3 regions of the Serratia sp. TSA_130.1 genome follow, and region 3 is predicted to be linked to each of the others. Evidence: predicted binding sites of a transcription regulator. Region 3 holds the regulator's gene; each other region holds the start of a gene.
What was found. Region 3 encodes CRP, which controls carbon source genes, mostly activating them, when cyclic AMP is high. Its sites were predicted from a motif close to ATGTGANNNNNNTCACAT; they were not measured.
Positions count from the first base shown of each region.

Region 1: the regulator CRP is predicted to act here: its motif matches at 1,897-1,914, upstream of ACUTQY_RS09205 (ABC-F family ATPase).
Region 2: the regulator CRP is predicted to act here: its motif matches at 5,391-5,408, upstream of cdd (cytidine deaminase).

Region 1 covers NZ_JBQZFS010000002.1:532,042-541,603, reverse strand. The annotation lists gene cynR (transcriptional regulator CynR) at 1-628, shown strand, start outside; gene ACUTQY_RS09220 (hypothetical protein) at 552-983, opposite strand; gene ACUTQY_RS09215 (winged helix-turn-helix transcriptional regulator) at 1,042-1,509, opposite strand; gene ACUTQY_RS09210 (tautomerase family protein) at 1,573-1,800, shown strand; gene ACUTQY_RS09205 (ABC-F family ATPase) at 1,940-3,532, shown strand; gene moeB (molybdopterin-synthase adenylyltransferase MoeB) at 3,584-4,339, opposite strand; gene moeA (molybdopterin molybdotransferase MoeA) at 4,342-5,580, opposite strand; gene ACUTQY_RS09190 (DUF924 family protein) at 5,738-6,274, shown strand; gene ACUTQY_RS09185 (isoaspartyl peptidase/L-asparaginase family protein) at 6,633-7,589, shown strand; gene ACUTQY_RS09180 (dipeptide ABC transporter ATP-binding protein) at 7,609-9,483, shown strand; gene gsiB (glutathione ABC transporter substrate-binding protein GsiB) at 9,507-9,562, shown strand, end outside.
Region 2 covers NZ_JBQZFS010000002.1:507,017-516,578, forward strand. The annotation lists gene metG (methionine--tRNA ligase) at 1-1,447, shown strand, start outside; gene ACUTQY_RS09080 (sugar ABC transporter substrate-binding protein) at 1,677-2,744, shown strand; gene ACUTQY_RS09085 (MFS transporter) at 2,876-4,090, shown strand; gene ACUTQY_RS09090 (CidA/LrgA family protein) at 4,229-4,636, shown strand; gene ACUTQY_RS09095 (CidB/LrgB family autolysis modulator) at 4,633-5,328, shown strand; gene cdd (cytidine deaminase) at 5,466-6,350, shown strand; gene ACUTQY_RS09105 (NAD-dependent malic enzyme) at 6,572-8,269, shown strand; gene sanA (outer membrane permeability protein SanA) at 8,439-9,182, shown strand.
Region 3 covers NZ_JBQZFS010000008.1:45,085-54,646, forward strand. The annotation lists gene ACUTQY_RS21970 (hydrolase) at 1-76, shown strand, start outside; gene ACUTQY_RS21975 (YheU family protein) at 73-306, shown strand; gene ACUTQY_RS21980 (phosphoribulokinase) at 458-1,327, shown strand; gene ACUTQY_RS21985 (OsmC family protein) at 1,366-1,773, opposite strand; gene crp (cAMP-activated global transcriptional regulator CRP) at 2,156-2,788, shown strand; gene ACUTQY_RS21995 (YccS/YhfK family putative transporter) at 2,839-4,917, shown strand; gene argD (bifunctional acetylornithine/succinyldiaminopimelate transaminase) at 4,958-6,175, opposite strand; gene ACUTQY_RS22005 (aminodeoxychorismate synthase component II) at 6,307-6,882, opposite strand; gene ACUTQY_RS22010 (helicase HerA-like domain-containing protein) at 6,955-8,478, opposite strand; gene btsR (two-component system response regulator BtsR) at 8,630-9,355, opposite strand; gene ACUTQY_RS22020 (sensor histidine kinase) at 9,355-9,562, opposite strand, start outside.

The sequences.
Region 1 (9,562 bases), on a different contig from region 3:
GACGATCGATGCGTTCTATCGCCGCTACCCGGGGATTACGCTGAGCATTGAGGAGATGGCGCAAGAACGGATCGAGGCGTTGCTGGCGCAGGATCGGCTGGATCTGGGGATTGCCTTTGAGATGGCGCAGTCGGTGGAGGTGGAAGCCTCGGTGTTGTTCAGCGAGACGCTGGAGCTGATGGTCGGCGCTGAACATCCCCTGGCGGCGCGGCGCCAGCCGCTGACGCTGGCGGAGTGGCGACATCTGCCGCTGGCCTTGTTGAGTGGCGACTTCGCCACGCGGCAGTTTATCGATCGCTACTGCACGCAGTTGGGGTTTCGGCCGCAGGTGGCGGTGGAGGCCAATGCGCTGGGCGCCATCGTCGAGATCGTGCGGCGCGGGCAGCTCGCCACGCTGTTGCCGGCCGCGATTGCGCGCGAGAACCGGCAGTTGAAAAAGGTGGCGCTGGCCAACGCCATGCCGGCCCGTCAGGCGGTATTGCTGCAGCGCCAAGGCGCTTACCGCAGCGCCGCCGCGCAGGCGTTTATCGCCGTCTTGCAGGAACAGGGCGTTACGCCAACGCACTCCAGCGCTGCGTCATCCCCAGCAGATGCACCAGCCCGAAGCCGAGGCAAATCAGCGAGCTGACGACGATGAAGCGTTGGCTGCGGCCGGTATCGCGCAGGGCGAAAGGGCCGGCGACGCCGCGTAGCAGGTAGATAAAGGTGATAATAAACAGCGCGGGCCGTAGCAGCGGCAGCGGCGCGATCAGGCCCGCGCCGGACAGCGCGTAAAGCGCCCAAATAAACAGCACCAGCGCGATGCCGGCGGTGACGACGGCCGGGAACTTTTTACCCGCTTCCGCCGCCTTAATGAAGCGATCGCCGGCGCCGCACAGTCGATAGCCGCGCGGCCCGGCGGCGATCACCCAAATATGCAGCAGGGCGGCGATGGCGCTCAGCGCGGCGCCGATCAGCAGCGCGGTGTTATAGAGGTGTGGCATGGTTCAGCATCCTTGTCCTAAATCAGTCTGGTATCAAGCGTAGACCAGAATGGGTAAGTCAGGCCGGGGGGAGCTCAACGGCCGACATTTGCAGCGCGTCTTCAGGCACTACGTGCGCCTGCGCATCGATAAATGCCAGCTGCACCGGCAGCCCGCTGCGTTTATCCACCAGTTGAACGTGGGGGCTGTCATGCAGAATATGCCGGTGGCCCCATGCCATCAGCGCAACCAGGATAGGCCCCAGGCTGCGCCCCTTGTCCGTCAAGACATATTCATGTCGTTCGCGCTCGCCCGGCTCCCGGTAAGCGCGTTTGGCCAACAGTTCTTGTTCTACCATGGCATTCAGACGGTTGCTCAACGCCTGGCGTGAAGCACCGATATTCTCGCGCAGCTCTTCAAAACGGCGGACGCCGTAGAATGACTCGCGCAGGATCAGTAACGTCCAGCGATCGCCAAGCAGATCCGCGGCCTGCGCCAGCCCGCACAGGGCAAGAGAAACGGTAGGGAGATCGGGAGATTTTGACATGGGCATTTTCCTTCGCTAATCTAAGTCTTGTTTTTAGACTTATCTATATTCAAGGAGAGTATAATGCCATTTGTTAATGTGCAAACGGTGAAAGGCATGCTGGATGAACGGCAAAAAAGCGAGTTGCTGTCCCGCATTACCGAACTGCTGGTAGAGATAGAAGGGCGAGGCGATCCGGCGTTCAGGCAGTCGGTTTGGGTCCGAATCGATGAACATGCGCCCGAACAATGGAGCCTGGGCGGCGTGCAGCCGACGGCGGCGATGATTGCCGCGAAGTTCCCGCCGCGTTAATTCAGCTATGCCGCCTGCGAAAAGGATCGGATGCCGTAGGCGCCGCTCAAAATGTCACCGAAACTTCCCGCGATCTCTGCACCCCGTTGTGGCATAATGCGCGCCAAATCACATTCCCTATGTATAAAGAGCGAGCGCTGTGTTAAGCACTAACAACATCACCATGCAGTTCGGCAGTAAGCCGTTGTTTGAAAACATCTCTGTCAAATTCGGCGGCGGCAACCGTTACGGCCTGATCGGCGCCAACGGCTGCGGCAAGTCCACCTTTATGAAAATCCTCGGCGGCGATCTGGCGCCGAGCGGCGGCAACGTGTTCCTCGATCCGAACGAGCGCCTGGGTAAACTGCGTCAGGATCAGTTCGCCTTTGAGCAGTACAGCGTGCTGGATACCGTGATCATGGGCCACACCGAACTGTGGGCGGTGAAGGAAGAGCGCGACCGCATCTACGCATTGGCGGAGATGAGCGAAGAAGACGGCTATAAAGTGGCCGATCTGGAAGTGGCCTACGGCGAAATGGACGGCTACAGCGCCGAAGCGCGCGCCGGCGAACTGCTGCTTGGCGTCGGTATTCCGGTTGAGCAGCACTATGGCCCGATGAGCGAAATCGCGCCGGGCTGGAAGCTGCGCGTGTTGCTGGCGCAGGCGCTGTTCTCCGATCCGGAAATCCTGCTGCTCGACGAACCGACCAACAACCTGGACATCGACACCATTCGCTGGCTGGAAAACGTGCTCAACGAGCGCAACAGCACCATGATCATCATCTCGCACGACCGTCACTTCCTGAACATGGTCTGCACCCACATGGCGGATCTGGACTACGGCGAACTGCGCGTTTACCCGGGCAACTACGACGAATACATGACCGCCGCCACCCAGGCGCGCGAGCGTCTGCTGGCGGACAACGCCAAGAAGAAGGCGCAGATCAATGAGCTGCAATCGTTCGTCAGCCGCTTCAGCGCCAACGCCTCCAAATCCAAGCAGGCCACCTCGCGCGCTCGCCAGATCGACAAGATCCAGCTGGAAGAGGTGAAAGCCTCCAGCCGCCAGAACCCGTTCATCCGCTTCGAGCAGGACAAGAAGCTGTTCCGTAATGCGCTGGAAGTGGAAGCGCTCACCAAGGGCTTCGATGAAGGCCCGTTGTTCAGCAAGCTGAACCTGATGGTGGAAGTGGGCGAGAAGGTCGCGGTGCTGGGCGCCAACGGCATCGGTAAAACCACCCTGCTGAAAACGCTGGTGGGCGACGCACAGCCGGACAGCGGCACCGTGAAATGGTCGGAAAACGCCCGTATCGGTTACTACGCGCAGGATCACGAATACGAGTTCGACGACACCCTGACCGTGTTCGACTGGATGAGCCAGTGGAAGCAGGAAAAAGACGACGAGCAGGCGGTGCGCAGCGTGCTGGGCCGTCTGCTGTTCAGCCAGGACGACATCAAGAAGAAAGTGAAGGTGCTGTCCGGTGGTGAGAAGGGTCGCATGCTGTTCGGCAAGCTGATGATGCAGCGCCCAAATATTCTGGTGATGGACGAACCGACCAACCACCTGGATATGGAATCCATCGAATCGCTGAACATGGCGCTGGAGATGTACGAAGGCACGCTGATCTTCGTCTCCCACGACCGTGAGTTCGTCAGCTCGCTGGCGACGCGTATTCTGGAAATCACCCCGAACAAGGTGATCGACTTTACCGGCAACTACGAAGACTATCTGCGCAGCCAGGGCATCGTATAACCCTCGCGGCAACGCATCAGGGCGGGAATTACCCCGCCCTTTTTTTATCCGTCATTCTCCGCCGCACACCTCGCAGTGCGGATCCTTCGGCAGTTTCATCTCGCGGAACTGCATGCTCATCGCATCGAACATCAACAGCTTGCCGCGCAGCGGTTGACCATACTCGGCCAGCAGCTTGATGGCTTCCATCGCCTGCAGGGTGCCGATAGTGCCGACCAGCGGCGCCATCACGCCCGCTTCGACGCAGGTGAGGGCGCTGTCGCCGAACAACCGGCTCAGGCAGCGGTAGCAGGGCTCGCCCGGCTGATAGGTGAACACGCTGAGCTGGCCCTCCATGCGGATCGCCGCGCCGGAAACCAGCGGCCTCTGCTGCGCGTGGCACAGGCGGTTCAGCGCGTCGCGCGCCGCCACATTATCGGTGCAGTCCAGCACCAGATCGCAGGCGGCGATCTCTGCTGTAACCGCATCGTCTTCCAGACGACCGTCGATGGCGTCGATGCGGATATGCGGATTGATGGCGCTCAGTTCCTGCCTGGCGGAGGCGACTTTGCTCTGGCCGATGCGATCGTCGCGGTGCAGGATCTGGCGCTGCAGATTGGAGAGCGAGACGGTGTCGAAATCCACCAGCACCAGATGGCCGACCCCGGCTGCCGCCAGATAAGGCGCGGCGGCGCAGCCCAGCCCGCCCAGCCCGGCGATCAGCACGCGGGCGGCCTTCAGCTTCTCCTGGCCGTCGAAGTCAAAGCCGCGCAGCACGATCTGGCGGTTGTAGCGCAGCGCTTCGGCATCGGTCAATTCCGGCAACATGTTCAGCTCCTCAGCAGGGCGTTGAAAGGCTCAATCTCCACCGTTTCACCCGCCGCCACCGAACCGCGTTCGCGCTCCAGCACGATGAAACAGTTGCCCTGGCTGTAGGAGCTGAAGACGTGCGAGCCCTGGTGGCCGGTGGTGCTCACCTCCAGTTCGCCCGCGGCGTTGCTGCTGAACACGCCGCGCTGAAAATCGAGGCGGCCCGGCGATTTCTTCAGCGGCGTCAGCGCCCGCGCGCGCAAGCGCGGCGGCAGGCGCCAGTCGCTGTGGCCGGCCAGCTTCGCCAGCAGCGGTTGCACCAGTTGGTAGAAGGTCAGGGCGGCGGAAACCGGGTTGCCCGGCAGGCCGCAGAACCAGGCGTGGCCCAGTTTGCCGAAGGCGAACGGTTTGCCGGGTTTGATCGCCAGCTTCCAGAAGCTGACCTGGCCCAGCTCGTCGAGCATCTGTTTGGTGTAGTCGGCTTCGCCGACCGAGACGCCGCCGCTGCTGATCACTACGTCGGCCTGGCTGTCCGCTTGTTCGAAGGCGGCGCGCAGCGCATCGCGATCGTCGCGGATAATGCCGAGATCGAGCACGTCGCAGCCCAGCTGCTCCAGCATCAGGCGCACCGCGAAGCGGTTGGTGTCATAGATCTGGCCCGCCTGCAGCGGCTGGCCGACCGGCTGCAGTTCGTCGCCGGTGGAGAACACCGCCACCTTCAGCTTACGCATCACCTGCACTTCGGCGACCCCGAGCGAGGCCAGCAGCGGCAGCTGCGCGGCGCCCAGCTTCACGCCGGCCGGCAACACGCTGGCGCCTTGGCGAATGTCTTCACCCGCCAAACGGATATTCTGGCCGGCTTCTACCGGGGCGGTAAAACGCACGCCCTGGTCGCTCACTTCGGCCTGCTCTTGCATGATCACCGCGTCCGCCCCGGCCGGGATCGGCGCGCCGGTCATGATGCGCACGCAGCTGTTGGCCGGCCATTCACCGTCGAACGGCGCGCCGGCGAAGGCTTTCCCGGCGACCGGCAGCGGCGCATTGGCCGCCAGATCGGCGAGGCGCACCGCATAGCCGTCCATCGCCGAGTTGGTGAACGGCGGCACGTCGAGGGGCGAGACCACCGGCGCGGCGGTGATGCGGCCGGCGGCGGCGGTCAGCGCGACGGATTCGGTCTGTTGCAGCGGGGCGATCTGCCCGAGCATTTTTTCCAGCGCTTGCTCCAGGGAGATGAGATCGGAAGTATGGCAATGATCCATAAGGGGAACTCCGTAATCAGGGTGCGCATTGATAGCGACAAAGTGCGGGTATTATGGCAGAGAACGCCGGGGGGGAGAACGGGTTATGCCCGCCATCTTTCGCACTGCGGCGCTGGGGCGATCGGGTATAAACTGCGTAAAACAGAGGAGAATCATGATGCATAAACAGGTTATCGAGTTCTGGTTCGACGAGATCGAACCGGTGATGTGGTTCAAAAAGGACGATGATTTCGATCGTCTGCTGCACAGCCGTTTCGGCGAAATCTGGCGGGCGGCGGCGGCGGGGGAGCTGGCGCACTGGCGCGACACCATCGAAGGGCGGTTGGCGGAGGTGATCGTGCTGGATCAGTTCAGCCGCAACCTGTTCCGCGGCACGCCGCAGTCGTTCGCCTGCGACGGCATGGCGTTGATTATGGCGCAGGAGGCGATCCGCAGCGGCGAGTGCGAACGGCTGAGCCGCGAGCAGCGCGGCTTCCTTTATCTGCCGTTCATGCATTCGGAATCGCCGCTGATTCACCAACAGGCGCTGGTGTTGTATACCGAGCTCAATAACGGCGATCAGCTGGAATTCGAACTGCGTCATAAGGCGATCATCGATCGTTTCGGCCGTTACCCGCATCGCAATGCGATATTGGGGCGCATCAGCACGCCGGAAGAAGAGGCCTTTTTACAGCAACCCGGTTCCGGTTTTTAATCGCGGAGTATCTTCGCCCGGCCGGGAAAAAAACGGCAGGCCGGGCGTCGAAATAATGATTATTCAGCGTGAACGTTTATTTCATGACCCCATACCGCTATTTCCTCTCGCGAAATTACCAATAATCCCAGCCGCACTCTCAGCGGTTTGCTGCTTTTTATAACCTGCTGTTTTTATTCCAATAAGCTATTTCAAGGTGCGAAACGGTCTAAGCGGACTACGCTAAAAGTGGGGCGTGGACGTTATGCTGTACTTCCACAGTCGGGCTAAATAGCATCGAAAAAAGACTGAATAATAATGATACCGCGCTCAGCTTATTCGCTGTGCTACGGCGGGATTAACACAGGGTGTCAGGCAAATGAGCAAACCAGTGATTGCCATTCATGGCGGCGCGGGCGCAATTACCCGGGCGGCGCTGAGTGCGGAAAAGGAACGGCAGTACATTCAGGCGCTGTCCGAGATCGTGGCCGCCGGTCAGGCGATATTGGCACAGGGTGGCAGCGCGCTGGACGCGGTGACCGAAGCGGTGCGGCTGCTCGAAGAGTGCCCGTTGTTCAACGCCGGCAAAGGCTCGGTGTTTACCCATCAGGGCACCCACGAACTGGACGCCTGTGTGATGGACGGCCGCACCTGCGACGCCGGCGCTGTCGCCGGCGTCAGCCGTGTCCGCAACCCGGTGCTGGCGGCGCGCGCGGTGCTGGAAAACAGCGAACACGTGCTGTTTGCCGCCGAAGGCGCCGAGAAGTTTGCCGCCGCCCACGGCCTGGAAATGGTTACTCCCGACTTCTTCTTTACCCAAGAACGTTTTGATCAGTTGCACCGCGCCCAGGCGGAGCAGGGGCGGGTATTGCTCGATCACGACGGCGCGGTGCAGGCCGGCGAGCCGCTCGATCCCGATCGCAAATTCGGCACCGTCGGTGCGGTGGCGCTGGATGCGCTGGGCAACCTCGCCGCCGCCACTTCCACCGGCGGCATGACCAACAAGCAGGCCGGGCGGGTAGGCGACACGCCGATCATCGGCGCCGGTTGCTATGCCAACAACGCCACCGTGGCGGTCTCCAGCACCGGCACCGGCGAAATCTTCATGCGCGGCGTGGCGGCCTATGACGTCTCCGCCTTGATCGAATACGGCGGGCTCAGCCTGCAAGAGGCCAGCGATCGGGTGGTGATGGAGAAGCTGCCGGCGCTGGGCGGCAGCGGCGGCATGATCGCCGTCGATCGCCACGGCAATATCGCGCTGCCGTTCAACAGCGAGGGGATGTACCGCGGTTTTGGCTATGTCGGCGATGCGCCGTCCGTCGGGATTTATCGCTAAGCGTTCACCGGGAGGGTGTATGACCGACGTTTCATTCCGGCCCGCCGGCGACGGGCTGTCATTGCCGCCGCAGCGGGTGCTGACGGTGCGCGATCTGAGCATCAGCTTTCCTCAAGCGGACGGCACCGTAGACGCGGTGCGCAACCTGTCGTTCGATCTCGATCGCGGCGAGACGCTGGCGATCGTCGGCGAGTCCGGCTCCGGCAAATCGGTCACTTCGCTGGGGCTGATGCGGCTGGTGGAGCAGGGCGGCGGGCGTATCGTCAGCGGCGCCATGACGCTGCGCCGGCGCGACGGCGCGCTGCTCGATTTGGCGCGCGCCTCGCAGCACACGCTGCGCACGGTGCGCGGCGCCGACATGGCGATGATCTTCCAGGAGCCGATGACCTCGCTCAATCCGGTATTTCCGGTCGGCGAGCAGATCGCCGAATCGCTGCGTTTGCATCAGGGCATGGACCACCGCAGCGCGCGCCAGGAGGCGCTGCGCATGCTCGATCTGGTGCGTATTCCGGAGGCTAAAGAGGTGTTGGGGCGCTACCCGCATCAGCTTTCCGGCGGCATGCGCCAGCGGGTGATGATCGCCATGGCGCTCTCCTGCAAGCCGGCGCTGTTGATTGCCGATGAGCCCACCACCGCCCTCGACGTCACCATTCAGGCGCAGATCCTGCAGCTGATCCGCGTGCTGCAACAGGAGATGCAGATGGGGGTGATCTTCATCACTCACGACATGGGCGTGGTGGCGGAGATCGCCGATCGGGTGTTGGTGATGCGCCGTGGTGAACAGGTGGAACAGAATCGGGTGCGCGAGCTGTTCGCCGCGCCGCAACAGGCCTATACCCGGGCGCTGCTGGCGGCAGTGCCGAAGCTGGGGGCGATGGCCGATCGGCCGCTGCCGGCGAAGTTTCCGCTGCCGGATGGCGAGGGCGATGCCGCGCCGCAGGATACCGTGCCGCCAGACGCCGCGCCGATCCTGCGGGTGGAGCATCTGGTCACGCGTTTTGATCTGCGCGGCGGGCTGTTCAATCGGGTCACTCGCCGGGTGCACGCGGTGGAAAACGTCAGCTTCGATCTTTACCCCGGCGAGACGCTGGGGCTGGTGGGCGAGTCCGGCTGCGGCAAGTCCACCACCGGGCGTTCTTTGCTGAAGCTGGTGGACAGCCAGAGCGGCACCATCACCTTCGCCGGGCGGCGAATCGATCGGTTGAAGGGGCCGGCGCTGCAGCACCTGCGGCGCGATATTCAGTTCATTTTTCAAGATCCTTACGCCTCGCTCGATCCGCGCCTGACGGTCGGTTTCTCCATCATGGAGCCGCTGCTGGTGCACAACGTGATGCGCGGCCGTGAGGCGGAAAGGCGGGTGGCCTGGCTGCTGGAACGCGTCGGTCTGCAGCCGGAGCATGCGCGCCGCTACCCGCACGAATTTTCCGGCGGCCAGCGCCAGCGCATCTGCATCGCGCGCGCGCTGGCGCTGAACCCGAAAGTGGTGATCGCCGACGAGGCGGTCTCGGCGCTGGACGTGTCGATTCAGGCGCAGATCGTCAATCTGCTGCTCGATCTGCAGCGCGAGTTCGGCATCGCTTTTCTGTTTATTTCACACGACATGGCGGTGGTGGAGCGCATCAGCCACCGGGTGGCGGTGATGTACCTCGGGCAAATTGTCGAGATCGGCCCGCGGCAGGCGGTGTTCGACAACCCGCAGCACCCCTATACCCGCAAGCTGATGGCGGCGGTGCCGGTGGCCGATCCCGCTCACGCCCACAAACGGCAGCCGCTGCCGGCCGATGAGATCCCCAGCCCGGTGCGCGCGCTGGGCGATGAACCCGTTACCGCACCGCTGGTGCAGGTTGGCGCCGGGCACTTTGTCGCCCGCCACCCGATCGCCGGTGCTTTTTAAAGACCTCAGGAGAGACAAGCGACATGAAGCACACATTCAAACGCAATGCGCTGTTGGCCGCCGTACTGCTGGCGGCGGG
Region 2 (9,562 bases), on a different contig from region 3:
CCTGCCGGCCTTCAGCGAAATGCTGCAGGCGTGGACGCGCTCCGGCGCGCTGCAGGAGCAGGTAGCGAACAAGATGCAGGAGTGGTTCGAATCCGGCCTGCAGCAGTGGGACATCTCCCGCGATGCGCCTTACTTCGGCTTCGAAATCCCGGATGCGCCGGGCAAATACTTCTACGTCTGGCTGGACGCGCCGATCGGCTACATGGGCTCCTTCAAGAACCTGTGCGACAAGCGCGGCGATCTGGACTTCGACGAGTTCTGGCGCAAAGACTCCACCACCGAGCTGTACCACTTTATCGGCAAGGACATCGTCTACTTCCACAGCCTGTTCTGGCCGGCGATGCTGGAAGGCAGCCAGTTCCGCAAACCGAGCAACCTGTTCGTGCACGGTTACGTGACGGTGAACGGCGCCAAGATGTCCAAGTCGCGCGGCACCTTCATCAAGGCCGGCACCTACCTGCAGCACCTCGACGCCGACTGCCTGCGCTATTACTACGCCGCCAAGCTCTCTTCACGCATTGACGACATCGATCTCAATCTGGAAGACTTCGTGCAGCGCGTCAACGCCGACATCGTCAACAAGGTGGTGAACCTGGCTTCGCGCAACGCCGGCTTTATCAACAAGCGCTTCGGCGGCAAGCTGGCCGACACCCTGGCCGATCCGGCGCTGTACCAGACCTTCGTCGACGCGGCACAGAGCATCGCCGAAGCCTACGCCGCCCGCGAGTTCAGCCGCGCAATCCGCGAAATCATGGCGCTGGCCGATCTGGCCAACCGCTATGTGGATGAGCAGGCGCCGTGGGTGGTGGCGAAGGAAGAAGGCCGCGACGCCGATCTGCAGGCCATCTGCTCGATGGGCATCAACCTGTTCCGCGTGCTGATGACTTACCTTAAGCCGGTGCTGCCTTCGCTGACCGAACGCGCCGAAGCGTTCCTCAACGCCGAGCTGAGCTGGGACGCGATCCCGCAGCCGCTGCTGGGCCATCAGGTGAACGCGTTCAAAGCGCTGTTCAACCGCATCGATCTGGACAAGGTCAACGAGATGGTCAGCGCCTCGAAAGAAGACATGGCCGCCGCCAAGCCGGTGACCGGCCCGCTGGCTGACGATCCGATCCAGGAAACCATCACCTTCGACGACTTCGCCAAGGTCGACATGCGTATCGCCCTGATCAAGAGCGCCGACTTTGTCGAGGGCTCCGACAAGCTGCTGAAGCTGCAGCTGGATCTGGGCGGCGAATCGCGCCAAATCTTCTCCGGCATTCGCTCCGCTTACCCGGACCCGAAAGCGCTGGAAGGCCGTCTGACCATCATGGTCGCCAACCTGGCGCCGCGTAAAATGCGCTTCGGCGTGTCAGAAGGCATGGTGATGGCGGCAGGCCCTGGCGGGAAAGAGATCTTCCTGCTGAGCCCGGACAGCGGCGCGCAGCCTGGCATGCAGGTCAAGTAATCGCGCAGATGCGCGGCATAGGGAGGGTCGAGCTTGCTCGGCCCTTTTTTTTTTTATTGCCCCAACCCCCACGTTATAAGCATGAAGAAAAAGTCATAACCGCCCTGATTCCCCTGCCCGCCGCATCCGGCTATGATGCTCCGAAACCCAAAATAGACGTCCAGACAGAAAGACTGCTATAACAGACCTTCACCGGGATCGTTTCCCTGCTTTTTTGGAGCCTATAATAATGAAAAACCTCAAGACTTCGCTGCTCGCCCTCAGTCTGTTGTCCGCCCTGCCGCTGCAGGCGGCGGAAAACGCCACCGTACCCGCCGCCATCGCTCAGCATCAGGGGCCGGTGCGCATCGCGGTGATCCGCAACCTCGGATCCGACGACAACACCACGCAATTTTTGGCGGGCGCCATTCAGGAAGGGCGCAAGCTGGGCTTTAAGGTGGATACCTTCCTCAGCAATGGCGACGACGCGCGCTTCCAGGACTTCGTCAATCAGGCTATCAGCCAGAAATATGACGGCATCATTCTCTCGCAGGGGCGAGCCCCCTATTCCACCGACCTGGTCAAGCGCATCGCGGCGGCCGGCATCGCCGTCGCGGCTTTCGATACCGACGTCAGCGGCAGCGTTCCCGGCGTCACCGTCTCGCAGCAGGACGACGCTTCACTGGCCAATGCCTCCTTCGGCCAACTGGTGAAGGATTTCAACGGCCAGGCCAATATTGTCAAACTGTGGGTGGCCGGCTTCCCGCCGATGGAACGCCGTCAGGCCGCTTATCAGCAGTTGCTGAAACAGCATCCGGGCATTCATGAGCTGGAATCGATCGGCGCGGTCTCATCCGACGTGCAGGGCGATACCGCCAATAAGGTGGGCGCGGTGCTGGCGAAATACCCGAAAGGCAAGATCGACGCCATCTGGGGCACGTGGGACGCCTTTACCCAAGGGGCTTACAAGGCGTTGAAAGAGAACGGCCGCACCGAAATCAAGCTGTACAGCATCGATATCTCCAATCAGGATTTACAGCTGATGCGCGAGGCCGGCAGCCCGTGGCAGGTCAGCGTGGCGGTGGATCCGAAGCTGATCGGCGCGGTCAACCTGCGCCTGGTGGCCAACAAGATCGCCGGGGAAAGCACGCCGGACAACTATCAGTTCAAAGCGGCGATCATTCCGCAGGCGCTGCTGCTGGCGCAACCGGGGCCGGTCAACGTCGCCGGCCTGGCGAAGATCATCCCCGGCTGGGGCAGCAGCAGCGATTTCGTTCAGCCGTGGTTCGCCACGCTGCAGGCCGAACACGGTAAATAATGCTGTTTTTCACGAGGCTGCCGACGCAGCCTCTGTTTTTCAGATAAATATCGGCAGCCCCCTTCCGTCCCCGCCAAAATGCGCTATGTTATCTGCATCGCCCAATAACTGTATGCATAAACAGGTTTCAAATGAAGGGATTCCCCTCGCTGATCAACGTACTGCTGGCCAGTTCGCTGGTGTTGACCATCGGCCGCGGCGTCACGCTGCCGTTCATCACCATCTACCTCACCGAGCACTTCCAGCTGTTGCCGAAAAGCGTGGGCGTGATCCTGGGCGTCAGCCTCACCCTCGGCATCATCGCCAGCCTGTACGGCGGCTATCTGGTGGACAAATTCAGCAAAAACCGCCTGATCCTGCTGTCGATTTTATTGTTCGCGCTGAGTTTCTTCGCCATTCCCTGGATCCCGCGTCCCGGCGGCGTGATCGTGGTGCTGGCGATCCTGCATACCTGTTATTCGGTGCTGAGCATCACCATTAAGGCCTGTTTCGCCGACTGGCTGCCGGTCGAGCAGCGCATCAAGGCTTTCTCAATCAACTACACGCTGGTCAACGTCGGCTGGGCGATCGGCTCTGCGCTCGGCGTTCTGGTGGCCGGGCTAAGTCCGCTGCTGCCGTTCTACCTGTCAGGCGGCCTGGCGCTGGCGACGGTGACGGCGCTGAGCCTGCGCTTGCGCGGTGGTGAACAGCGCCCGGCACCCAGCGCCGCCGCACCGGCCGCGCTGGCCAACTTCCGTCAAACGCTGGCCATCTTGCGAAGCGATCGACGGCTGATCTACTTCACCCTCGGCAGCACGCTGGGCGCGGTGGTGTTCGGTCAGTTCACAGGCTATCTGTCGCAGTACCTGATCACCGTCTCCAGCGCCGAGTTCGCCTACAAAATCATCGGGTTGGTGATGATCGTCAACGCCGGTATCGTCATCGCCCTGCAATACCTGCTCAGCCGCGGCATGCGCCAGGAGAATATGCTGCGCTGGTTGGCGCTGGGCACGCTGTTTTTCATCGTCGGGCTGCTCGGTTTTATGGTGGCCGGCCAGGCGGTCTGGCTATGGCTGGCGGCGATGGCGGTGTTTACCTTAGGCGAGATCATCGTTATCCCGGTGGAATACATGTTCATCGACTTTATCGCGCCGCCGCACCTGAAAGGCAGCTACTATGGCGTACAGAACCTCAGCGCATTGGGCGGCGCCATCAACCCGGTGCTGTGCGGGGTCATGCTCAGCTACGCCGCGCCGCCGCTGATGTTCGTGATGCTGATCGTCGCCGCGCTGCTCAGCCTGCTGTTTTTCTTCCTCGGCCATCGTTTGGCTGAACGTTCTGCGGCAACGGCCGAAGACGCGCGCTGACCCTGCCTGCAACTCTCAAAGCAGGATGTCAACCCGCCGATCGCGCATGGCAGGCATAGCGAGAATTCATAGTGCGATCTGTGGCGTGGCTCACAGTTTAATTGTATGATGAATGCGTCAGTTAAACGGGAAAAGACAATGGCCAACGTGCTCACACTGTGCTGGAAATACCTCAGGGCCCTGCTCCTCATCTACCTGTGTCTGTTCGTCGGCAACGCAGTGGCGGCGCTGCTGCCTTTCGCCATTCCCGGCAGCATCATCGGCATGCTCTTGCTGTTCGCGCTGCTCTCCACCCAGATCCTGCCGGCCAAATGGGTTAAACCCGGCTGTCATTTGCTGATCCGCTACATGGTGCTGCTGTTCGTGCCGATCGGCGTCGGCGTGATGAAATATTACGACCAGATCGTCGCGCATCTGGGCCCGCTGGTCATTTCTTGCCTGATCAGCACGCTGATGGTGCTGGTGGTGGTCGGCTATACCTCACACTATTTTCACCGCGAGCGCCGCATTGCCGGCAAGCCCGACGACACGGAGGGCAACTCATGATCCACGAAATCTGGTGGTCGCTGCCGCTGACGCTGGCGGTCTATTTCGCCGCGCGCTGGCTGGCGCGCAAGTTGAACATGCCGCTGCTCAATCCGCTGCTAGTGTCCATGGCGGTGATCATCCCGCTGCTGCTGCTCAGCGGCATTTCCTATGAGCGCTACTTCCAGGGCAGCAGGATCCTCAACGATCTGCTGCAGCCGGCGGTCGTCGCGCTGGCCTTCCCGCTGTATGAGCAGTTGCACCAAATCCGCGCACGCTGGAAGTCAATTATCACGGTGTGCTTCATCGGCAGCCTGACCGCCATGATCAGCGGCGGCGCCATCGCCCTGTGGTTGGGCGCCACGCCGGAAATCGCCGCCTCTATCTTGCCGAAATCGGTCACTACACCGATCGCGATGGCCGTCGCGGACTCGCTCGGCGGCATTCCGGCGATCAGCGCGGTTTGCGTTATTTTCGTCGGCATCCTCGGCGCTGTGTTCGGCCACACGCTGTTCAACCTGTTGAAAATCACGACCCCCTCGGCGCGTGGCCTGGCGATGGGCACGGCTTCCCACGCGCTGGGCACCGCGCGCTGCGCGGAGATGGACTATCAGGAGGGCGCCTTCGGCTCGCTGGCGCTGGTGATCTGCGGCATCATCACCTCGCTGCTGGCGCCGTTTGTGTTTCCGGTGCTGTTGCATCTGTTCGGTTGATCAGGATGAAACTTGCGATACATCTCGCATTTACGCCTTTTATTACATTGATTTCATCATTTAAGAGATATTGATCACACTTTAATGTCTCTGGCCTGCCTAGAATGTGATCCCGTTAACCTGTAGAGAGACCTTCCATGCATCCGCGTTTTCACACCGCTTTCAGCGCACTGCCCGCGACACTGCAATCCGCCCTGCAGCCCTATCTGGACGCGTCCGACTTTCCGGCGATGTTCACGGCCGAGCAAGCGGCGGCGATCCGCTCAGGTTGCGGGTTGGACGATGACGCGCTGGCATTCGCGCTGCTGCCGCTGGCGGCGGCCTGCTCGTTAACCCCGATATCGCATTTCCACGTCGGCGCCATCGCGCGCGGGCAAAGCGGCAATCTCTATTTCGGCGCCAATATGGAATTCAGCGGCGCGCCGCTGCAGCAATCCGTACATGCGGAACAAAGCGCAGTGACTCACGCCTGGCTGCGCGGCGAAAAAGCGCTGGCCTCGATCACCGTCAACTATACGCCGTGCGGCCACTGCCGCCAGTTTATGAATGAGCTGAACAGCGGCGGCGCGCTGCAAATCCGTTTACCTGGCCGCGCGCCGGCCACGCTGGCGGACTATCTGCCGGACGCCTTCGGCCCGAAAGATCTGGATGTCGCTTCACTGCTGATGGACGAGGTCAATCACGGGCATCAACTGCCGCTGAACGATGCGCTGACGCAAGCGGCGCTGGCGGCGGCCAACCGGAGCCACGCGCCGTACAGCAACGCCCACAGCGGCGTGGCGCTGGAAACGGCAGACGGCAATATCTACGCCGGCCGCTATGCGGAAAACGCCGCTTTTAACCCGAGCCTGCCGCCGCTGCAGGCCGCGCTGATCCTGCTGAACCTCTCCGGCGGCGACTGCCGAGCTATCCGTCGCGCCGTCCTGGCCGAGCCGCAGGACGCGAGCATCAGCCAATGGGACGCCACCCGCGTCACCCTGGCGGCGCTGGGTTGCCAAAACGTCAGCCGCGCCGCCTTCTAAGCGCACGACGGCGGGGCCATCCGGTTCCGCCGTTAACAGCACCGCCCGCCAAATACAATGCCCCGACGCCGCCAGAGACACTTTCTTTAGTTAAAAAATCATTTGATTGTCGATAATTACGCCAACCTGGTTCATCATCGGGCAACAAATGCTGTACATCTTCTCTTTATCTTTTAGGATCGTCGGCAATACAGTTATCTGATACGTGAAGAGTAAAACTGATGGAACTAGAATACGAAAGCAAACGCCCGCTCTACATCCCTTACGCCGGCCCGATTCTGCTGGAATTTCCGCTGCTGAACAAAGGCAGCGCTTTCACCGAGGAAGAACGTAGCCACTTCAACCTGCACGGCCTGCTGCCGGAAGCGGTGGAGACCATCGAAGAACAGGTGGAACGCGCCTACCGTCAGTATCAGGATTTCAAGAACGATAACGATAAGCACATCTACCTGCGCAACATCCAGGACACCAACGAAACCCTGTTCTATCGCCTGCTGGACTCGCACCTGAGCGAGATGATGCCAATCATCTACACCCCGACCGTCGGCGAGGCCTGTGAGCACTTCTCCGATATCTACCGCCGCGCGCGCGGGCTGTTCATCTCCTACCCGAACCGCGATCGCATCGATGACATGCTGCAAAACGCCACCAAGCAGAACGTCAAGGTGATCGTGGTGACCGACGGCGAACGCATTCTCGGCCTGGGCGACCAGGGCATCGGCGGCATGGGCATTCCCATCGGCAAGCTGTCGCTGTATACCGCCTGCGGCGGCATCAGCCCGGCCTATACCCTGCCGGTAGTGTTGGACGTCGGCACCAACAACCCGCAGCGCCTCAACGATCCGCTGTACATGGGCTGGCGCCATCCGCGCATCTCCGGCGAGGAATACCACGCCTTCGTCGAAGAGTTTATTCAGGCGGTCAAACGCCGCTGGCCGAACGTGCTGCTGCAGTTCGAAGACTTCGCGCAGAACAACGCCACCCCGCTGCTGAACCGCTACCGCGACGAGATCTGCTGCTTTAACGACGACATCCAGGGCACCGCCGCGGTCACCCTCGGCAGCCTGATCGCCGCCAGCCGCGCCGCCGGCAGCCAGCTGCGCGATCAGACCGTCACCTTCCTCGGCGCCGGTTCCGCCGGCTGCGGCATCGCCGAGCAGATCATCGCGCAGATGAAGTCCGAGGGGTTGAGCGAAGACGAAGCGCGCGCCCGCGTATTCATGGTTGACCGTTTCGGCCTGCTGACCGACAAACTGCCGAACCTGCTCGACTTCCAGAGCAAGCTGGTGCAGAAGAGCGACAACCTGGCCGGTTGGGAAACCGCCAGCGACGCCATCTCGCTGCTGGACGTGGTGCGCAACGCCAAGCCGACCATTCTGATCGGCGTTTCCGGCCAGCCGGGGCTGTTTACCGAAGAGCTGATCCGCGAGATGCACAAGCACTGCGAACGCCCTATCGTGATGCCGCTGTCCAACCCAACCTCGCGCGTGGAAGCCCGTCCGGAAGACATCATCAACTGGACCGACGGCGCCGCCCTGGTCGCGACCGGCAGCCCGTTTGCGCCGGTAAGCTACAAAGAGCAGCTGTACCCGATCGCCCAGTGCAACAACTCCTACATCTTCCCGGGCATCGGTTTGGGCGTGCTGGCCTCCGGCGCCACCCGCGTCACCGACGCCATGCTGATGGCCGCCAGCCGCGCGCTGGCGGATTGTTCGCCGCTGGCGACCGACGGCCACGGCGCGCTGCTGCCGAATATCGACGATATTCAGGGCGTATCCAAGTGCATCGCCATGGAAGTGGGCAAAGCGGCGCAGCTGCAGGGTGTGGCGATCGTCACCTCCGAAGACGCACTGTCGAAAGCCATCGAGCACAACTTCTGGCGGCCGCAGTACCGCAGCTATAAGCGCACCTCGTTCTGATTGACGCGCTGAAATGACCCAGCCCGGCTCCGCCGGGCTTTTTTGTGCGGCAAAACCGTCGAAAAATGCGGCGACGCGCGTGCTTCAGGCGGTTCGCGTCTTGCGTCGGTCGGTCAGGTAAAGTAGCCTTGATCCATCTTTTTCAGCCCGGCGCGCGTAAGGCAACAACATGTGGAAACGCCTGATAATCAGCCTGTTCATCATCATTGCGGTGTTGATGGGCTCGGCTATTGCGCTCGATCGCTGGATCAGCTGGAAAACCGCGCCTTACGTCTACGACGAACTGCAGGAATTGCCGCATCGCCAGGTCGGCGTAGTGCTCGGCACCGCCAAGTATTATCGCACCGGCGTGATCAACCAGTATTACCGTTACCGCATTCAGGGAGCGATCAACGCCTATAACAGCGGCAAGGTGAAATACCTGCTGCTGAGCGGCGACAATGCCCAGCAAAGCTATAACGAACCGATGACCATGCGCCGCGATCTGATCGCCGCCGGCGTGGCGCCGAGCGATATCGTGCTGGATTACGCCGGCTTCCGCACCCTGGATTCCATCGTGCGCACCCGCAAGGTGTTCGACACCAACGATTTCATCATCATCACCCAGCGCTTCCACTGCGAGCGCGCGCTGTTTATCGCCCTGCACATGGGCATTCAGGCGCAGTGTTACGCGGTGCCGTCGCCGAAGGACATGATGACGGTGCGCGCCCGCGAGATCTTCGCCCGTCTGGGCGCGCTGACCGATCTGTACATCCTCAAGCGCGAGCCGCGCTTCCTCGGCCCGCTGATCCCGATCTCCGCCATGCACACCGTGCCGGAAGACGCCCAGGGTTATCCCGCCGTCTCGCCGGAACAGTTGGTGGAGCTGGAGCACAAGCTGAAAGAAGAGAAGCAGAAAGCCAAACAGCCTTGACGCGGCAAACGCCCAAAAAAGCCGGAAAAATAGGCCTAATGCCGGTCACTTAAGCCTGACTGGTATTTTTTATCCAGTCTCTTTACGTGACGTGCAGGATGAATTGCCGTAAATCCCCCGAATTTCTCTGTTACTACAATGAACGGCAATTGGAGGGGCCGAAGGCGCGGCCCCTCCACCCGCGCCCTTGCTTAACACCGTCTGTCCGCTGTGCGGAAATTACTCGGCCCACCCTGGGCCTCGCCCCTTCGGGGCCGCTGCAAGCAGCGTTCAAATCTGCTCCCGGCAGATTTGTCCTCGCCGCGTCTGCATTGTCGGGCGGGTCGGCTGCGACAAATGTCCCTGTTAGTCTCGCCTCAACCGGCCTTCCCTGGCCGGTT
Region 3 (9,562 bases):
GCTGAAAAAACCGCACATGTGGCTGGAGCATCGCATTCCGGCCTGGCTTTCCCCTTATCTGGACATCCCGACGTGATCATTCCCTGGCAAGAACTGGCAACCGACACCCTGAACAGCCTGATCGAATCCTTTGTGCTGCGTGAAGGCACCGATTACGGCGAGCACGAACGATCGCTGGAGCAGAAGGTGGAGGACGTGCGCCGCCAGCTGAAAAACGGCGAGGTGGTGCTGGTGTGGTCGGAACTGCATGAGAGCGTCAACATCATGCCGCGCGGTCAGTTCCGCGCCGGGCAGGAAGAAATTTAGTGGCGCCCGGTTCTATGACTGACGGAAAAAATCAGGTAACAATGGGACATTGCAAACCAGCGCGCGCCATTTTTTCCTGACATAGAGAGCGTCAACAAGAGCCACAATAATCCCCTGACGCCGGCGCATTCAACACGGAGTGACAACCACCATGTCTGCCAAACATCCCGTTATCGCGGTGACCGGTTCCAGCGGCGCCGGCACCACCACCACCAGCGTGGCGTTCCGCAAAATCTTCCAACAGCTCAACATTCGCGCCGCCGAGCTGGAGGGCGACAGCTTCCACCGCTACACCCGGCCGGAAATGGACGCGGCGATCCGCAAGGCGCGCGATCTGGGTAGACACATCAGCTATTTCGGCCCCGAGGCCAACGACTTCGGCCTGCTGCAGCAGAGCTTTATCGAGTACGGCAAAAACGGCACCGGCCGTTCGCGCAAGTACCTGCACACCTACGACGAAGCGGTGCCCTACAATCAGGTGCCGGGCACCTTCACCCCGTGGGAGCCGCTGCCGGCGCCGACCGACGTGCTGTTCTACGAGGGGCTGCACGGCGGTGTGGTCACCGAGCACCATGACGTGGCCAACCACGTCGATCTGCTGGTCGGCGTGGTGCCGATCGTCAACCTGGAGTGGATACAGAAGCTGATCCGCGATACCGGCGAACGCGGCCACTCCCGCGAGGCGGTGATGGATTCGGTGGTGCGTTCGATGGAAGACTACATCAACTACATCACGCCGCAGTTCTCGCGCACCCACATCAACTTCCAGCGCGTACCGACGGTGGATACTTCCAACCCGTTCGCCGCCAAAGCCATTCCCTCACTGGATGAAAGCTTCGTGGTGATCCACTTCCGCGGGCTGGATCAGATTGACTTCCCCTATTTGCTGGCGATGCTGCAGGGCTCGTTTATCTCGCACATCAATACGTTAGTGGTGCCGGGCGGCAAGATGGGGCTGGCGATGGAGCTGATCATGGCGCCGCTGGTACAGCGGCTGCTGGAAGGCAAGAAGATCGAATAAACGCGTTGAGCGCGGCGGCGGGCCGCGCTCCGTCTCGATTACGCCGGCTGGCGGATCTCGAAGCTGTGGGTCACCGTGGCGGCCTTGTTGAGCATCAGCGCCACCGAGCAGTACTTCTCCGCCGACAGGTTCACCGCTCGCTCTACGATTTTGTCGGTCAGATCCTGGCCGGTGACGATGAAGTGCAGGTTGATATGGGTGAACAACCGCGGGGCTTCTGCACGGCGCTCGGAGGTCAGCTTCACCTCGCAGTCGCGCACGTCGTTGCGCCCTTTTTGCAGGATGGACACCACGTCGATCGCGCTGCAGCCACCCACCGACATCAGCACCATCTCCATCGGGCTGGGCGCTTTATCGCCGGCGTTGCCGTCCATCAGCACCTGGTGGCCGGAGGCCGATTCACCCAAAAACGTTAACCCTTCCACCCACTTAACTCTTGCCTGCATTCTGGTCACTCCGGTTGATTTCTTAAAATCAGAGTACGCTTTCGCATAGAAACAGGCAACGTAACCTGATGCTAATCATGCTGAAGCGAGACAACACGAGACACCCGCCTTACTCTGTGCTACAAACAGAGCCGCAATAAATCTTTCCGGGACACTGAATTTCAGGGAAACGCCCAGAGAAAGGCTCCTTTACCGGTATGTTAACAGAATGTAGCTTGCAGCGCTTACGGCAAGTTAATATGCTAGAGCGACAGCGTATTTTTATGACACGCCTCAAAACTTGCCGGTAGCCCTCGCTCATAACTGCGGCTACAGGCGGGTTTTACAGGGAACTCTGACCCCTGTGACACAAGGCAGCGATAACAACAGAGGATAACAGCGAATGGTTCTCGGCAAACCGCAAACAGACCCTACTCTCGAATGGTTCCTGTCTCATTGCCATATCCACAAATATCCATCGAAGAGTACGCTGATTCACCAAGGTGAAAAGGCCGAAACGCTTTACTACATCGTGAAAGGCTCCGTCGCGGTGCTGATCAAGGATGAAGAAGGTAAAGAGATGATCCTGTCCTACCTCAACCAGGGGGATTTCATCGGCGAGCTCGGATTGTTCGAAGAAGGTCAGGAGCGCAGCGCCTGGGTTCGCGCCAAAACCGCCTGTGAAGTGGCCGAAATTTCCTACAAGAAATTCCGCCAGTTGATCCAGGTTAACCCGGACATCCTGATGCGTCTGTCCGCCCAAATGGCGAGCCGCCTGCAGGTCACTTCCGAAAAAGTGGGCAACCTCGCCTTCCTGGACGTCACCGGCCGCATCGCGCAAACCCTGCTGAATCTGGCGAAGCAACCCGACGCCATGACTCACCCGGACGGCATGCAGATCAAGATCACCCGCCAGGAAATCGGCCAGATCGTCGGCTGCTCGCGTGAAACCGTTGGCCGTATTCTGAAAATGCTGGAAGACCAAAACCTGATTTCCGCCCACGGCAAGACCATTGTCGTCTACGGCACCCGTTAATCCCTGAAGAAACGGCGCAATCTGCGCCGTTTTTTTGTCTGCTCTCTGCCATGTGGCGCCGCCTGATTTACCACCCGGAAGTCAACTACGCACTGCGACAAACGCTGGTGTTGTGCCTGCCGGTGCTGTTTGGCCTGCTGATTGGCCAGCTGCAGCTCGGCCTGATGTTCTCTCTGGTGCCCGCCTGCTGCAATATCGCCGGTCTGGACACGCCGCATAGGCGCTTCTTTAAACGGCTGATCGTCGGCGGTGCGCTGTTTGCCCTCAGCAGCCTGCTGCTGCAACAAGCCCTGCTGTGGCACGTGCCGCTGCCGGCGCTGATGCTGGGCCTGGCGCTGCTGCTCGGCGTCACCGGCGAAATCAGCCCGCTGCACGCCCGGCTGTTGCCGGCGGCGCTGGTGGCCGCCATCTTCTCCCTCAGCATGGCCGGCACCGTGCCTCTCTGGCAGGCGCCGCTGCTGTACGCGATCGGCACCGCCTGGTACGGCTTATTCACCTGGTTCTGGTTCCGGCTGTGGAAAGAGCAGCCGATGCGCGAGACGCTGAGCCAGCTCTATCTGGAACTGGCGGACTACTTCGAAGCCAAATACTCGCTGCTGACTCAGCACACCGATCCGCAGACCGCTCTGCCGCCGCTGCTGGTGCGCCAGCAAAAGGTGATGGATCTGATCAGCCTGCTGTACCAACAGCTTAATTTCCTGCCGCACGCCAACAACCTCGATCAAAAGCGTCTGCAACGCGCCTTTCAGGTGGCGATGGATCTGCAGGAGCACATCACCGTCAGCCTGCACTTGCCGGAGGAAGTACAAAAACTGATGGAGCAGAGCCAGGCCGAAGCGATCATTCGCCGCAACGCTCAGGTGATCGCCGGGCGGCTGCGCGTGGTGGCGCACGATATTCTCTACCATCAACATTCGAAGCGCTTTTCCATGACGCACGAACTGGCGGCGCTGGAAAAAATGGCGGCGCAGCATCCCGACAACCCGGTCGGCCAGTTTTGTTACTACCATTTCAGCCGCATTGCCCGCCTGCTGCGCACCCAGCATCCGCTGTACCGCCGCGATTTGATGCCCAGCCAGCATCGCCTGCCGTTTTGGCCGGCGTTGGCCAGCTACCTGTCGTTCAAATCCACGGCGCTGCGCAACGCCGCGCGGCTGGGGGTGACGCTGGCGGTCGGCAGCAGCCTGGGGGCGGTATTCAATCTGCCGAAGCCGTACTGGATACTGCTCACCATCATGCTGGTGAGCCAAAACGGCTATAACGCCACCCGGGTGCGTATTCAGCACCGTGCGCTCGGCACGATCGCCGGTTTGTTGCTGGCGGCCGGGCTGTTGCAGCTGCAATTACCGGAAGCAGAAACACTGAGCATCATGCTGATGATCACGCTGTTGGCCTACCTGGTTTCGCGCAAGAACTACGGGCTGTCGGTGATTGGCTTTACGGTCACGGCGGTTTACACCCTGCAGCTGCTGGCGCTGAACGGCTCGCATTTTTTGGTGCCGCGTCTGATCGATACGCTGATCGGCTGCGTGCTGGCGTTCGGCGGCACCATTTGGCTGTGGCCGCAGTGGCAAAGCGGGCTGCTGCGCAAGAATGCCCATCAGGCGCTGGAAAACGATCAAGCCGCGCTGCGGCTGATGCTGAAGCAACCGGAGCCGGACGCCACCGCGTTGGCCTATGCCCGCATGCAGGTCAACCAGGCGCACAATGCGCTGTTCACTTCGCTCAATCAGGCGATGCAGGAACCGGGGTTCGCCTCGAACTATCTGGCGGACATGCGGCTGTGGGTCACTCACAGCCAGTTCATCGTCGAACACCTGAACGCCATGACCATCCTGGCGCGCGAGCACTACATGCTGACGCCGAAGCTGGCGGAAGCGTATCTGCAAACCTGTGAAATCGCGCTGCAAAGCTGCCAGCAGCGGTTGGAATACGACGGCCCGAGCAGTGACAACAGCGGCATCATGCAGCCGCCGGATCTGCATCCGGAGATGCCCGTCACCGAGATGGAACGTCATTTGCGGCGTATTCTGTCGCACCTGAGCGTCATGCACACCATTTCGTCGCTGGCCTGGCGCCAGCGCCCGCACCACGGCATCTGGCTCAAGCGTAAACTGCGCGATCAATAAGGGCGCGGCATGCCGCGCCCCGTTATTCGCCGCAGGTGCTTCAGGCGTTGATCACATCCTGCACCGCCAGCTCGAACAGCGCCATGCCGGCCTCGATGTCCTGCAGCTCCACCACCAGCGACGGCGCAAAGCGGATCACGTTCGGCCCGGCGTTGAGGATCATCAGCCCACGCGCGGCGGCGGCGGTGAGGAAATCGCGCGCTCTGCCGTGATAATGCGGCGTCAGCTCGGCGCCGATCAGCAACCCCATGCCGCGAATGGCGGTGAAAATACCGTATTTATCGCCGATATTCTGCAAAGACTGTACATACAGCGCATGGCGCTGCTCGATGCCGCTCAGCACCTCCGGCGTATTGATCACATCCAGCGCCGCCTCCGCCACCGCGCAGGCCAGCGGGTTGCCGCCATAGGTGGTGCCGTGAGTGCCCACCTGCATCACCGACGCAATCTCTTCGGTAGTCAGCATGGCGCTCACCGGGAAACCGCCGCCCAGCGCCTTGGCGGTGGTGAGAATGTCCGGCGTCACGCCATAATGCATATAGGCGAACAGCTTGCCGCTGCGCCCCATACCGCTTTGCACTTCATCGAACACCAGCAGCGCCTGATGTTGGTCGCACAGTTTGCGCACGCCTTTAAGGAAGTCGGCGTCGACCGGCGTAATGCCGCCCTCGCCCTGAATCGGCTCCATCACCACCGCGCAGGTGTGGTCGTCCATCACCGCTTTCACCGCCGCCAGATCGTTGAACGGCACGTGCACGATGTCGGCCGGCTTCGGCCCGAACCCGTCGGAATATTTGGCCTGCCCGCCCACCGACACGGTGAACAGCGTGCGGCCGTGAAACGCGTTATAGAAGGCGATGATTTTGGTTTTATAGGGGCTGTGGCGGGTGATAGCGTAATGACGCGCCAGTTTGAACGCCGCCTCGTTGGCCTCTGCGCCGGAGTTGGCGAAGAACACCCGATCGGCGAAGGTGGCGTCGATCAATTTGCTCGCCAGGCGCAGCGCCGGTTCATTGGTGAAGACGTTGCTGGTATGCCACAAGGTTTCGCCCTGGCGTTTGAGCGCCTCGACCAGCGCCGGATGGCAGTGCCCCAGCGCCGTCACCGCTATGCCGCCGGAAAAATCGATGTACTCTTTTCCCTGCTGATCCCAGACCCGGCTGCCTTGGCCGCGCACCGGCACAAACTGGGCGGGTGCATAAACAGGCAGGATCACCTGGTCAAAGGTGCTGCGGCTCACTGCGGATTTGTCAGTCATTTTCGGCTCCACCCTGAAGGTTTTTCAGCGCTATCGCGATGTTATAATGAAAATATAATCACGAAATATGCATAAAAAAACACTAAAGCGCAAATGCAAAACGCCTGACGGGCGAAAAAAATGCGAAGGGATTAACGCCTGAGAAAATTGTCCAACAGCTGATGGCCCTGCTCGCTGAGCACGCTTTCCGGGTGGAACTGCACCCCTTCCAGCGCCAGCGTGCGGTGGCGGATACCCATGATCTCGTCGCGCACGCCGTCGCGTTCGCTCCAGGCGGTCACTTCAAAGCAATCCGGCAGCGTATCGGCTTTCAGCACCAACGAATGGTAACGCGTCACGGTCAGCGGATCGCTCAGGCCGCGAAACACGCCGACGCCCAGATGGCGAATCGCCGAGGTTTTGCCGTGCATCACCGCGCGGGCGCGCACCACCTCGGCGCCGAACGCCTGCCCCAGCGCCTGGTGCCCCAGGCACACGCCGAGGATCGGCAGCTTGCCGGCGAAATGACGAATGGCAGCCAGCGAGATGCCCGCTTCGTTCGGGGTACAAGGGCCGGGGGAAATCACCAGATGCTGCGGCGCCAGCCGCTCGATATCGGCCAGCTGCAGCTCATCATTGCGCTTCACCACCACCTCGGCGCCCAACTCGCAGAAGTACTGGTAAAGGTTATAGGTAAAGGAGTCGTAGTTATCGATCAGCAGCAGCATGTTAGGTCCGGCAGAGAAAAACGCCGCCATAGTTTACTGATTTAACCCGCCGCTGCCGACGATAATTTCCGCTTACTTTTTACGGCCGCCGGTGATCGAGCCCAGTACGCCGCGCAGGATCTGCCGGCCGAGATCGCGCGCCATGCTCTTGGCAGCGGTCTGGACGATGCCGTCGCGTTTGCCGCCGCGCGGGCCGGTGGAACCGAACAGCAGCTCGTTCAATCCGTCCATCAGGCCGCCGCCCGTCTGTTGCTGCGCTTGCGCCTGCGGTTGCTGCCCCTGCTGCGCAGTGCCGACGGTGGCGAAGCCGCCCGACGACAGCTTCTCGTAGGCGGACTCGCGGTCAATCATGTCTTCATAGCGGCCATACAGCGGCGACTTGTTGATCGCGCTGTTCAGCCCTTCCGCGCCGAGCATGCCCATCTTGGATTCCGGCGCGATGACCATCGCCCGCTCCACCACGTTCGGCCGGCCCTTTTCGTCGAGGAATGACACCAGCGCTTCGCCCACGCCCAGCTCGGTGATCGCCGTTTCAGCATCGAAGGCCGGATTGGCACGCAGGGTTTGCGCCGCCGTTTTCACCGCCTTCTGATCGCGCGGCGTAAAGGCGCGCAGCGCATGCTGTACGCGGTTGCCCAACTGGCCCAGCACGCTGTCCGGGATATCCAGCGGGTTCTGGGTGACGAAGTAAATGCCGACGCCTTTGGAGCGGATCAGGCGCACCACCTGTTCGATCTTGGTCAACAGCGCCGCTGGCGCGTCGTTGAACAGCAGGTGCGCTTCATCGAAGAAGAACACCAGCTTCGGCTGTTCAGGGTCGCCCACTTCCGGCAGATGTTCAAACAGCTCGGCCAGCAGCCACAGCAGGAACACTGAATACAGCTTCGGCTGATTGATCAGCTTGTCCGCCGCCAGCAGGTTGATCACGCCATGACCGTTGGCGTCGGTTTTCATCAGATCGTTGATGTCCAGCATCGGCTCGCCGAAGAACTGGTTGGCGCCCTGCTCTTCCAGCGTCAGCAACCCGCGCTGGATGGCGCCGATCGACGCGGCAGAGATGTTGCCGTACTGAGTCTGGAATTGTTTGGCGTTATCGCCGACGAACTGCACCATGGCGCGCAGGTCTTTCATGTCCAACAGCAGCAGCGCGTTGTCATCGGCGATTTTGAACACCAGCTGCAGCACGCCGCTTTGCACCTCGTTCAGATCCAACAGGCGCCCCAGCAGCAGCGGCCCGAGATCGGAAATCGTGGCGCGGATCGGATGCCCCTTTTCGCCGTAAATATCCCACGGGATAATGGTGCAGGCCTGCGGCTGCCAGTCGGTGACGCCAATCGCTGCCAGGCGCGCCTGCAGCTTCTCGGAAGGCACGCCCTCGGCGCCGATGCCGGACAGATCGCCCTTCACGTCCGACAGGAACACCGGCACGCCGATGCGCGAGAACTGTTCGGCCATTTTTTGCAGCGTCACCGTCTTGCCGGTGCCGGTTGCCCCGGTAATCAACCCGTGGCGGTTGGCCAACGCCGGCAAAATCACCAGATCCTGTTCCGGTTTTCCGTCTTTCATCGCCTTGGCGATAATCCGTGGTTCACTCATTTTCTGTTCCTTTGACGCTGACGCGGCGCGAAACGCGCCTGTTGATGCAATAAAGCTATAAGCGCCGCGTAACCCCGTCAAGGACAAACAAAAAGGGCGCCGTCGGGACGCCCATGATGCCTGTCTTTTCAGAATCCCCCTAAGACCTGCGTCACCCCCGCAGCCCCAGTTGCTCCTTCAGCGCTTTCAAATAGCGCCGGCTGACCGGCACCGGATCGCCGGCGGACATGATCATCTCCGCCGCGCCGCCTTCTTCGAAGCGGATCTCGCGCACCTGCTCCAGGTTGACCAAATACTGCCGATGGCAGCGCACCAGCGGCGTACGGCTTTCCAGCGTGCGCAGCGTCAATTCGGTGAAACACTCCATGCCGTCGCTGCGCACCACGAATACCCCGCTCAGTTTGGAACGGATCGCCAACACCTCGTCGAACCGCAGCAGATAGATGCGGCTGTGGCCGGTGCAGGGAATGTATTTCAGGTAACCGGCGCTCTCATCCAGCGCCGTCACGTCCTGCGGCGCACTGCGCTGCCGCAGGCGTTGCAGCGTCTTGCTCAGCCGCTTCGGCTCCGCCGGCTTCAGCAGATAGTCGAAGGCGTGCTCCTCGAACGCCTGCACCGCGTATTCGTCGTAGGCGGTCAGAAACACGATGTGCGGCATCCGATTGGGATCCAGCATGCCGACCATTTCCAGCCCGCTGATACGCGGCATTTGAATATCGAGAAACACCACGTCCGGCTGCAGCCGGTGGATCTGGCTGATGGCTTCGATGGCGTTGGCGCATTCGCCGATGATCGCGATCCCCGCTTCGGCCTCCAGCAGATGGCGCAGGTTGTCGCGCGCGGAAGGCTCATCGTCAACAATCAGTGCGTTTAACATCATGCGGCCCTCTCCATGGGAACATTGAGCGTAATGCGGGTATAGGCGTCCGGCCGGCAATCCACCTGCACGCCATAGCCTTCGCCGTAGCGCACGCGAATGCGTTTATCTACCAGATTCATACCCAGCCCGCTGCAGTTCGGTTTCGGCTGGAACAGCCCGGCGTTGTCCGTCACCTGCAGCAGCAGATGCTCGCCTTCGCAGCAG